DNA from 2 places in the Geobacillus sp. PK12 genome. Region 1 is predicted to be linked to the other one. Evidence: riboswitches for the same ligand, from Rfam matches in the RefSeq annotation. Region 1 holds a riboswitch; the other holds the start of a gene.
What was found. A riboswitch is a leader RNA that binds a small molecule or an ion and turns the genes downstream of it on or off. The one in region 1 is predicted to bind S-adenosylmethionine.
Positions count from the first base shown of each region.

Region 2: linked by a shared signal. The riboswitch ahead of metK (methionine adenosyltransferase) and the one ahead of ETR37_RS01145 (bifunctional homocysteine S-methyltransferase/methylenetetrahydrofolate reductase) in region 1 are both predicted to bind S-adenosylmethionine.

Region 1 covers NZ_SDKL01000002.1:145,063-151,082, forward strand. Annotated here, with positions in the region: gene metH (methionine synthase) at 1-2,120, opposite strand, end outside; gene ETR37_RS01145 (bifunctional homocysteine S-methyltransferase/methylenetetrahydrofolate reductase) at 2,113-3,960, opposite strand; SAM riboswitch class I at 4,032-4,134, opposite strand; gene ETR37_RS19010 (hypothetical protein) at 4,442-4,612, shown strand; gene ETR37_RS01150 (ABC transporter ATP-binding protein) at 4,804-5,454, shown strand; gene ETR37_RS01155 (ABC transporter ATP-binding protein) at 5,577-6,020, shown strand, end outside.
Region 2 covers NZ_SDKL01000020.1:26,772-32,791, reverse strand. Annotated here, with positions in the region: gene mnmM (tRNA 5-(aminomethyl)-2-thiouridylate-methyltransferase MnmM) at 327-914, shown strand; gene ETR37_RS08410 (tetraprenyl-beta-curcumene synthase family protein) at 972-2,081, opposite strand; gene ETR37_RS08405 (gamma carbonic anhydrase) at 2,420-2,968, shown strand; gene metK (methionine adenosyltransferase) at 2,991-4,202, opposite strand; SAM riboswitch class I at 4,332-4,446, opposite strand; gene pckA (phosphoenolpyruvate carboxykinase (ATP)) at 4,665-6,020, shown strand, end outside.

The DNA.
Region 1 (6,020 bases):
TCTTTCTTTTCCATATACGGCTCTAAAAAGGCGACCGCTGCTTTCATCACTTCCGCGCTTTGCAATACTTCAGCGACGATAAGCTGGTTGTTGTTGAACAGCCGCCCGACTTCATCCATGCCGGCCATGAGCGGACCGTTGATGATGGACAGCGGATCGGAGTAGGTCTCAAGCGCCTTTTCCAAATCGGGAATGAGCCCGTCTTTCGACCCTTCAATAACGTAGCGGGCGAGCCGCTCTTCCAAGCTCAAGTTCGTCTGCGCCGGTTTGGCGGCGGTGATTTTGCTTCGGTAAAATTCGATAAAGGCGTTTAATGTTTCGTCGTTTGTGTCAAAAAGAAGCGCCTCAGCCATTCGCACTTCCTCTTCCGGAATCGAGGCGAACCGCTCCAATTTCTCGGTGTTGACGATGGCGTAATCGAGCCCGGCTTGCGTGCAATGGTACAAAAAGACGGAGTTGAGCACCTCGCGCCCGGCCGGCGGCAAGCCGAACGAGACGTTGCTGATGCCAAGCATCGTCAAGCAATGAGGCAGCCGCTCTTTAATGAGGCGGATGCCCTCAATGGTTTCTTTCGCCGCGCCGATGTATTGCTCATCGCCGGTGCCGACCGGGAAGACGAGCGGGTCGAAAATGATGTCGCGCTCGGGGACGCCGTAGCGGTTCACCAGCAAGTCATACGAACGCAAGGCGATTTCCAACTTCCGTTCGGCGGTGACCGCCATTCCCTGTTCATCGATCGTGCCGACGACGACGGCGGCGCCGTATTGATGAAGCAGCGGCACGACTTTTGCAAACCGCTCCTCGCCGTCTTCCAAGTTGATCGAGTTAATGATCGCTTTTCCTTGCGAATAGGTGAGGGCGCGTTCAATGACGCGCTCGTCGGTCGAATCGATGACAAGCGGCACTTTCACTTTTTTCACGACTTCGCGGACGAACTGCTCCATGTCATGGAGTTCGTCGCGGTCTGGGTCGGCGAGGCAAATGTCGATGACATGGGCGCCGTTTTTCACTTGGGCGCGGGCGATTTCCGCCGCTTCTTCGTATTTCCCTTCGGCGATGAGGCGCTTGAATTTGCGCGAGCCGATCACGTTTGTCCGCTCGCCGACAAAGAGCGGACGCATCGTTTCATCATAGATGAGCGCCTCGATGCCGGAAACGGCGTGGACATCAAACGAAGACGGAATCGCCCGCGGCGGGAGATCACGCACCGCTTCGGCAATGGCGCGGATATGATCCGGCGTCGTGCCGCAACACCCGCCGACGATGTTGATCCATCCCTTTTCGGCAAAGCGGCGGATTTTCTCTGCCAACATCTCCGGCGTTTCATGATAGCGGCCTTCCTCATCCGGCAGACCGGCGTTCGGGTAGCAGCTGACCGCCGTGTCAGCGAGCGAGGCGAGCGTGCGCAAATGGTCGGTCATAAACTCGGGGCCTGTCGCGCAGTTTAAGCCGACGGCGATCGGCTTCATATGGCGCACCGAGATGAAAAACGCATCGATCGCCTGCCCGGCGAGTGTCGTGCCCATCGGTTCGATCGTGCCGGAAATCATGAGCGGCACGCGGCGACCGACCGCTTCAAACGCCTTCGAAATGCCGAGAAAACCGGCTTTGACATTCAGCGTATCTTGGCACGTCTCCAGCAACAGAAGATCGACGCCGCCCAACAGCAGCCCGCGCGCTTGTTCTTCGTAGGCGGCGACGAGTTCCTCAAAGGTCGCGCCGCCTGTCACCGACAACGTTTTCGTCGTCGGCCCCATCGAACCAGCGACAAAGCGCGGCCAGTCCGGGGTGGAGAACGACTCAGCCGTTTGTTTGGCGAGTTTGGCCGCTTCGATGTTCAGCTCAAGCGCCAAATGACCGAGGCCATATTCGTCAAGCACGATGCGTGTCGCTCCGAACGTGTTCGTTTCAATGATATCAGCACCGGCTTCTAGGTACGCTTCATGAATGCGGCGGATGACATGCGGGGCGGTGAGGGTCAAATATTCGTTGCACCCTTCATACGCCTCGCCGCCAAAGTCGGCGGCCGATAGGTTGGCGCTTTGGATCATCGTGCCCATGGCGCCATCGATGACAAGAATTTTTCTTTGCAGTTGCTGTTCTAAGGTGACGTTAGCCATGAACAACCTTCCTTTCTTTGGCGGCCGCTTCTTTTTCGTGAATGTAGCGGACGAGCTCGACCGTCATGTCGTAGCGCAAGAACGGCGTGATCAAATAAATGCCGTTAAACAAATCAAACGCAGCGTCAATGAGCGATTTGGCGATAGCGATGCCTTCCTTGGCTGCTTGCACCGGGTCACCGCTGCAGGCGGCCATGCGGGCGCGAATCTCGTCAGAGAGCGTAATGCCCGGCACTTCATGATGCAAAAAGTCGGCGTTGCGCGCGCTCACAAGCGGCATAATGCCGATGTAAATCGGTGTGTCAAGATGCTTGGTCGCTTCGTGCACTTCAACGATTTTCTCTTCCGAGTAAATCGGCTGGGTCAAGAAATAGTGGGCGCCGCATTGAATTTTTTTCTCCATTCGCTCAACTGCTTTATCCAAATGGCGGACGTTCGGGTTGAACGCAGCGCCGATCGAGAAGTTCGTTTTTTGCCCAAGCGGTTTGCCCGAGTACGACAGCCCTTCGTTAAACTGGCGGATCAAGCGGATCAAATCGAACGATGATAAATCATACACCGACGTTGCTCCTGGGAAGTCGCCGATTTTCGACGGGTCGCCGGTAATGGCGAGCACATCGGTGATGCCGAGCGTATGCAAGCCCATCAAATGCGACTGCAAGCCGATCAAATTGCGATCGCGGCATGTAATATGCACAAGCGGGCGGACGCCGAGCCGCTCCTTGATGATCGTGGCGACAGCGGCGTTGCTGATGCGCGGCGTGGCAAGTGAGTTGTCAGCTAACGTCAGCGCGTCGATGCCAGCGTCATGGAGCGCTTTCGCCCCAGCGAGAAACTTGTCAATGCCGAGTTGCTTCGGCGGATCGAGTTCGACAATGACCGAGCGGCGCGTGCGGGCGAGCTCGGGAAGCGGAGTCGGCGCGGGCCGATCGGCTTGCACCGATACAGATGCCGTGCGCCGCTTCACCGTTTTTTCCGTCACCGGCGTCCGGTCGGCGAGCGCCTTTGCCATTGCCTCAATATGTTTCGGCGTCGTGCCGCAGCACCCGCCGATCAAGCGCACCCCTTGATCGCGGAACGCTTTGGCCGCCTCTTCAAAATATTCCGCGTTCGTCTCATAGACAAGCCGGCCATCGCGGTAATCCGGGAGGCTGGCGTTCGGATACGCCGACAAAAACGCCTGCTTCGGCAGCGGCACTTCCTCGAGCGACCGAAGCATATGATATGGACCGAGACGACAGTTCAGTCCGACGACATCGGCTCCGAGCGCCTCTAGGCGGGCAAGGGCGTCCGCGAGCGGCGTGCCGTCTTGCAAAACGCCGACTTCATGGAGCGACACATGGGCGATGATCGGCAAATCCGTTTCTTTGCGGGCGATGGCAAGCACCGTCTCCAACTCTTCCAAATCGTAATACGTCTCGAACAGCACGCCATCAACCCCTTCAGCCAGCAGCACAAACAGCTGCTCGCGAAACGTCCGTTTCACTTCTTCGAGCGTGACGACGCTTTTGTTTAACGTGCGTAGCCCCCCGATCGTCCCGAGCACGTACGCCCGCCCGTTCGCCGCTTGCCTGGCGAGCCGCACCGCCGCGCGGTTGATGGCCGGCACCTCATCTTCAAGGCCGTAGCGGGCGAGTTTCACATAGTTGGCGCCGTATGTATTCGTCTGAATGACGTCGGCGCCCGCGGCGATATACGCTTCATGAATATGGACGATTTCATCTGGATTGGATAGATTCAATTCTTCAAAACAACGGTCAATGCCGTGCGAATATAAAAGCGTTCCCATCGCCCCGTCGGCGATGAGAATGCGCTCTTTCAACTCATCCAGCAATCCCACGTTCGATTCCCCCGTTTCTCCGTAGTAAAAGAAAAAAGCCTTCTATAAGAAGAAGACTTTTCATTCGCTTCTTCTTATCTTCCAGGCTTCCGCCTGTCTGGATTTAGCACCTTGGCCGCGGGCCAGGTTGCTGAGGGTTCACCGGGCCAGTCCCTCCCCCTCTCTTGATAAGAATGTCGTATGCAATTGTTCGGCAGCGTTTTGATGATTACTATATAATTTAATGTATTTTTCGAAATTATTCAATACGGTGAAGCAAGGAAATTTCAAAAAAGAATTTCTCGGATCAACGCTTACCTTGTACCAAGCTCTTAAAAGCATCTCTGTTTCATTTCAATAGCATGAAATATGTCGAAATATGTAAAAAAGACAAAATTGTCGAACGATTTCTCTTTTTTTTTAGAGTCAAGGTGTATGATTAAAATGGATGATATTAACAAGGAATTTACTAGAAACCGCATCGCAGACAGGAGTGAAGTGGGTGAAACAATGGTCGTGGCCGTATTTTATTCTGATTAGCCTGCCGCTTGTTGTGTTGATTGGAGTTGCTTTTCGCCTAAAAGCGGCCAGCATGCCCATCAAAATAGGATTTATTGTATTGGTGCTGCTTTACGGCGGGGTTTATTCTCGTTTAGTGCGAAGGATGAGATAGACACAGAATGTTTTTGAAAAAAGTTTTGGCTCTTCACCACAACATGTACTTGACAAGCAATACAGCTTCCTGCACAAAGATTTGAAAAAATCACTGATTTGTTGATTTTCCCTTACAAGCGTAAATAGAGTTCAGAAAAAATCAAGTACAACTTTTGGTGAAGAGCCAAGCAGGAAAAGGGGAAGAAATAGATGGAACCGTTATTTTCATTGCAAAACTTGACGTATCGCTATGATGGGGGAGCCACGATTTTTCAGCAATTCTCATTTTCCATTTTTTCAGGGGAGACCGTGCTTCTCACCGGCCCCAATGGAGTGGGGAAAACGACTCTTTTGCATATTATTTCGGGATTGCTCGATAAAGGAGAGCTGCATTATCAAGCCTTTTATAAAGGCAATCCGATTCAGCTTCCCGACATGCGCGCTCATTTGTCTTATGTGACATCCGAGACTGTCATGTTTTCAAAATTGACGGGTTATGAAAATATCGAATGTTTCCGGCTTTTATGGAAGCTGGATCAACAGTACGTCCGCAAAGCGAACGAATTATGCAGTCTGCTTGGAATGGAGGAGATGCTCCCGCTCCCGGTGGATCAGTATTCATTAGGAACAAAACAAAAACTGCATATTGCGATTGCTTTAGCCCGCCCGGTCGAATTGTATTTGATGGATGAACCGTTCAATTCCCTTGATAGGCTAAGTCGCGATCGGTTGGCGGAGTGGATTCAAGGCGACCGTCAACATGCTTATCTCATTGCTTCTCACGTTCATCAAGAGCGCTTCCCTGGCTCCCGCATAATCTCGCTTACACGTCCAAACAATGAAGATAAAATAGAAAAATGACGGCGGGATCTTCAGGAAAAATTCAGTTTTCATACGTGTGATCAAGGATTTTTCCGTTGCACTTTCCACTCTCCTATGTTCTAATTAGGAATAGTGAACATCAAGAAGACGGGGGGCTGGAAGTGAACGGGGAAGAGATCATCCGCTTCGAGCGAGTGACGAAGGAATACGACGGAACGGTCGTATTGGATGACGTCAGTTTTGCGATGGAGCGCGGGAAGTTTTATACGCTGCTTGGCCCGTCAGGGTGCGGGAAGACGACGATTTTGCGGCTGATTGCCGGGTTTATCGAACCGACGGAAGGAACGATTTATTTCCACGGGAAGCCGATTCAAAACGTCCCGCCGAACAAACGGCAAGTCAACACTGTCTTTCAAGACTATGCGTTGTTTCCTCACCTCGATGTGTTTGAAAACGTGGCATTTGGCTTGCGCGTGAAAAAGATGAAAGAAGCGGACATCCGCCAAAAAGTGAGCGAAGCGCTCCGGTTTGTCAACTTGGAAGGCTATGAGCGCCGCCGCATTCAAGAGATGTCCGGCGGCCAGCGTCAGCGCGTCGCGATTGCG
Region 2 (6,020 bases), on a different contig from region 1:
TTGTTACAATGCCGACGTGGGGATCTTCGTTCAGCTCAATCAGGCCGATGTCGGTCAGCTCAAGGTTTTCTGTCACGTCGGCGCAGAGGATGGCGAGGCTTTAGAGGACTGGTGAAAAACGACCGATTTCGCCGAACCCGCTGTTTTCGGCTGAAAGAGAAGCGTTGATGTTACAGGACTTCCCCATTTGAGAAGAAAGTCCGTTTTCCGCGACTTTTCACTAAATCACCAGTCTTTTAGGGAAAAACGATGGCATCCGGCATCTTTGGCGCAGCGACACGCCTGCCAACGTAAACGATGAAACGATCACAAGGAGGGGCCAACCGATGGCTTTGATGAACATTTTGCCGTTTGCCCGCTTTTTGCTTGATCAAGCGGTCAACGAAGGCGACATCGCCGTCGACGCGACCGTCGGCAACGGGCACGACACCGTGTATTTGGCCGAACGCGTCGGGGAGACAGGCCATGTGTTCGGCTTTGACATTCAGCCTGAGGCCATCACCGCCGCTTCCGCCCGCCTCGCGGAACATGGGCTATGCGGGCGGGCGACGTTGTTCGAGCGAAGCCATAGTGAACTGCTTGAGGCGCTTCCCGCCGATGTACACGGGCGCATCGCCGGCGCGGTGTTCAACCTCGGCTATTTGCCGGGCGGCAATAAGCAAATCGTCACCCAGCCGGAATCGACGATCGAAGCGGTCCGCCAGTTGCTTTCCGTCATGAAGCCGGGCGGCGTCATCGTTCTTGTCGTCTACCACGGCCATCCGGAAGGAAAGCGCGAACGCGACGCGCTCCTTGATTACGTCCGTTCTCTTGATCAACGGCGCGTCCATGCCTTGAAATACGAATTCATCAATCGGCAAAACAACCCGCCGTTTTTGCTCGCGCTCGAGAATCGGGCGGATGGGGGCGCCTGATTCCGTCCGATCCGCCGACGAACCACTGCTCTTGCCAATACAAGCAAACGGCCGCCCTTATGAAAAGGACAGCCGTTTTTGCCGCTCCTGCCAAAAGCGGTATGCTTTTCCGTTCCAATAGAAAAACTGCGACGCCGCCCCGCCGGCGCGGACGAGCCGGCGCGCCAGCCGGCGCAGCCCGCGCTGCTTTTTCACCTTGGCATCCGACAAATACAACCCAAGAAGCCCTCGGTGAATAAGGCGGTGAAACTCGCCGTGCGGAAGGGCGCCGACATGGCGGTCGGCCTCTTCGATGAAATGGCAAAGCCGCTCAAGCATCACCGTTTCATTCGGATAGTAAAAGCAAAAGTTTAAATCGCCGCCGTCCCGGTCTTCCTCCTGGTCGATCAAATAGTCGAGCAAAATGTGCAGTCCTTGAATGTACGGAAAATAACCGTCGCGCACTTGTCTCGCCATCTCCGGCGGCAGCGATTCGCCAAACGCATAGGCGACGAGGCAGAAAATGCCGAGCGTCGAACCGGAGCAGGCGGAAAACTCATACCATTCCATCGGCGGCAAGGCGTCTTTGTATTGCGCGAACCATTTCTCCAGCCGCGGCACCCGATCGCTCGCTTCGACATGTTTATGCACTTGCAAGTCGCAATAATATCCGGCCAATTCATGCAAAAATGGGGCGATCGTCTCATAATGGCGCACCGTCTCGAGCACCTCTTGGCACGTGCGGACGAGCGCCGGCAAATAGCCGCCGTCTTCCTGTTCGCGGCGATGGCGGTAATAGTTCGACGGCTCCGCGCCGATCGTCAAAGCGTCCGGCATCGAATCGTGCAAGGCGCGAAAGTCGAGCGGATCGAGCGAGGTGCTGCGGTCGCACAAATTATCCAAATAATCGCTGATCGTCTGGTAAGCCACGATAAAGCGGATGCAATCCTCCATGTTTTCTCCGGCCAAGAGCGCCAAAATGGAGCCGCCTTCGCAATGGAACGTTTTCGAAGCGATGCTCGCCAAGGCCTGGCGCCGCAATTCCGGGTCGGGAATGCGCTCGGCCTGGCGCCGCCAATAGGCAAGCTCGCGGTGGACAAGCGGAAGCACGTCACGATACACCATTTTCATCAAGGCGATGGGGTTTTTCGGAATGTTCAATCGGCTCACCTCAGGTGCAAACACCATGGTCTCGTCTCCTAGCATTTCCATCTTATCAGCAACCAAAATCGTTTCGCGTCTGAACAGCCTGCGATCTCGTCTTCCAGTATTGCCATCAATGCGGCCGGGGCAAACCATAAAAGGGTTGGCGATGGAATGAAAAAACCGCTCAACAACGGTTCTTCTCACGTTGAGAAGCTTTGTGAAATCGGATCTTCTTTCCCGATCCCAACCACTCATCGGGCGAAACGAAACGTTTTTCACCAATCCCGATCAGGCGCGCTCACTTTCGTTGGCGATTTGGACGCAGCGTTGTACAATACATGGTGAACGATCGATTTTGCAGCAGAAAGGAACGAACGCCCATGATTTACCCATACAAAGGCAAAACGCCGCAAATTGCCGCCTCCGCCTTTATCGCCGACTATGTGACGATCACCGGCGATGTCGTGATCGGCGAAGAGACGAGCATTTGGTTCAATACCGTCATTCGCGGCGATGTGGCGCCAACGGTGATTGGCAACCGGGTCAATATTCAAGATAACTCAATTTTGCATCAAAGTCCAAACAATCCGCTTATCATTGAAGACGGTGTAACAGTCGGCCATCAAGTCATTTTGCACAGCGCCATCGTTCGCAAAAACGCGCTCATCGGCATGGGCTCGATCATTTTGGACCGCGCGGAAATCGGGGAAGGCGCGTTTATCGGCGCCGGCAGTTTAGTGCCGCCGGGCAAAAAAATTCCGCCCAACACGCTCGCCCTCGGCCGGCCGGCGAAAGTCGTCCGCGAACTGACGGAAGACGACATCCGTGAAATGGAGCGCATACGCCGCGAATATGTCGAGAAAGGGCAGTATTACAAAGCGCTGCAGCAACAGCGGACATCGTGCGCCAACAAAAAAGAGCTGCCGTGATCAGGCAGCTCTTTTTCTTTCATCACTTGTCCGCCAACGCCAGCGCTTGTTCTTTCAACAAGGCGGCTTTGTCGGTGCGCTCCCACGGCAGGTCGATGTCCGTACGCCCAAAATGGCCGTAAGCAGCCGTCTGTTTGTAAATCGGGCGGCGAAGGTCGAGCATTTTGATGATGCCCGCCGGGCGGAGATCGAAGTTGTTGCGCACGACCTCAATCAAAATGTCTTCCGACACTTTGCCGGTGCCGAACGTATCGATCGAAATCGAAACTGGGCGGGCGACGCCGATCGCGTAGGCAAGCTGCACTTCGCATTTGTCGGCCAGTCCTGCCGCGACGATGTTTTTCGCGACATAGCGGGCCGCATACGCCGCCGAGCGGTCGACTTTCGTCGGATCTTTGCCCGAGAACGCGCCGCCGCCGTGGCGGGCGTAGCCGCCGTACGTATCGACGATGATTTTGCGCCCCGTCAACCCAGCATCCCCTTGCGGACCGCCGATGACAAACCGTCCTGTCGGGTTGATGAAATATTTCGTGTTCTCATCAAGCAGCTCTGCGGGCACGACCGGCTTGATGACCTGTTCTTTAATGTCGCGCTCGATTTGCTCTTGCGTAATTTCCGGATGGTGCTGCGCGGAAACGACGATCGTATCGACGCGCACCGGTTTGCCGTTTTCATCGTATTCGATCGTCACTTGCGTTTTCCCGTCCGGCCGCAAGTACGGCAAGACATCCGTTTTGCGCACTTCCGCCAATCGGCGCGCCAAGCGGTGCGCAAGCGAAATCGGCAACGGCATCAATTCTTCCGTCTCATTGCAGGCGAACCCAAACATCAATCCTTGGTCGCCGGCGCCAATCGCTTCAATTTCCTCGTCAGTCATCTGACCTTCGCGCGCCTCAAGCGCCCGGTTCACCCCCATCGCAATGTCCGGCGATTGTTCGTCAATCGACGTCAGCACCGCGCACGTATCGGCGTCAAATCCGTATTTGGCGCGCGTGTAGCCGATCTCCCGGACCGTATCGCGGACGATGCGCGGAATGTCCACGTATGTTGATGTCGTGATTTCCCCGCTCACGAGCACCAGCCCGGTCGTGACGCTCGTTTCGCAGGCGACGCGGGCGTTCGGATCTTTTTCCAAAATGGCATCCAAAATGGCGTCAGAAATTTGGTCGCAAATTTTATCCGGATGTCCTTCCGTCACAGACTCTGAAGTAAACAAGCGGCGTTTGGCTGACATTCGGTTTGTTTCCTCCTCTTGGCATAATGTGGCAACACGGAACTCATTTCCCTTTTTCCCTTCGCAATATAAAAAACCTTTCCTGTAACGGCTGAGGAAAGGTCATGGCAATCGTATTGCTTCCTTTCACTCTTATCGTTCAAGGACTGCGCCTTGCCACAGGTTAGCACCATTTCACACATGTACAGTTGTGACGGTTGCTGGGCTTCATCGGGCCTGTCCCTCCACCGGCTCGGGATAAGAGTATCCGTTCAATGACTTATCTTATCGCAATGGAATCGGCAAAGTCAACTATCAAAATTCATTTTTTATCATTTCCAGCCGAGAAAATTCTTTCCTCAAGGAAATCGACACATTGGGCAAAATAAAGTTTGAAAAACCCACACAATTAGTATGGACTATTAATAAAAATGTGTTATACTATTTTCAAGAGTGATTTCAAAAAGAAGGCAGGTTTTGAATATGGGGATCGCAAACATGACGAATAAGCTTGATGTATTGCTGCAAAAACCGTACGTGCATCATCAACTGTCCGTCGCCGAGCTCGTCGAGAAAGTCCTGCAGCGGAACGAAGGACGGCTGACGCACACCGGAGCCGTCGCGGTCACGACCGGCAAGTACACAGGGCGGTCGCCGAAAGACAAATACATCGTCGAAGAACCGTCAACGAAGCAAACGATCGACTGGGGAGCGGTCAACCAGCCGATGTCTCCGGAGACGTTTGATAAACTGTACGACAAAGTGCTCGACTATTTAATGAAGAAAGATGAACTGTTCGTGTTTAAAGGCTTTGCCGGCGCCGATCCGAAATACCGGCTGCCGATTCAAGTCGTCAACGAATTCGCCTGGCACAACTTGTTCGTCCATCAGCTGTTCATTCGGCCGAACGCCGAAGAGCTCGCCGTGCATGAGCCGCAATTCACCGTCATTTGCGCGCCGAACTTTAAAGCCGACCCGAAAGTCGACGGCACGCGCTCGGAAGCGTTCATCATCATCTCGTTTGAACGGCGCACCGTGTTGATCGGCGGCACCGAGTATGCCGGCGAAATGAAAAAATCGATTTTCTCGGTGATGAACTATTTGCTGCCGGAACAAGGCATCCTGCCGATGCACTGCTCGGCCAACGTCGGCCAGGAAGGCGACGTCGCCCTCTTTTTCGGCTTGTCGGGAACGGGAAAAACGACGCTCTCGACCGACCCGAACCGCCGCTTGATCGGCGATGATGAACACGGCTGGTCAAGCCGCGGTATTTTCAACATCGAAGGCGGCTGCTATGCGAAATGCATCAACCTATCGCGCGAGAAAGAGCCGCAAATTTTTGACGCCATCGGCTTCGGCGCGGTGCTCGAAAACGTCGTCCTCGATGACGCGACGCGGGTGCCGAATTACGACGACGGCACGCTGACGGAAAACACGCGCGCCGCCTACCCGCTTCAGGCGATCCAAAACATCATCGACCCGAGCGTCGCCGGCCATCCGTCCACGATCGTGTTTTTGACGGCTGATGCGTTCGGCGTCCTGCCGCCGATCAGCAAGCTGACGCGCGAACAAGCGATGTACCATTTCTTAAGCGGCTACACAAGCAAGCTCGCCGGCACCGAACGCGGCGTCACCGAACCGGAAGCAACGTTCTCAACGTGCTTTGGCGCACCGTTTTTGCCGCGCCCGGCCGTCGAATACGCGGAAATGCTCGGGCAAAAAATCGCCGAACACAACGTCCGCGTCTTTTTGGTCAACACCGGTTGGACAGGGGGGTCGTACGGCGTCGGCAGCCGCATGAAGCTCGCCTACACCCGGGCGATGGTGCAAGCCGCCGTC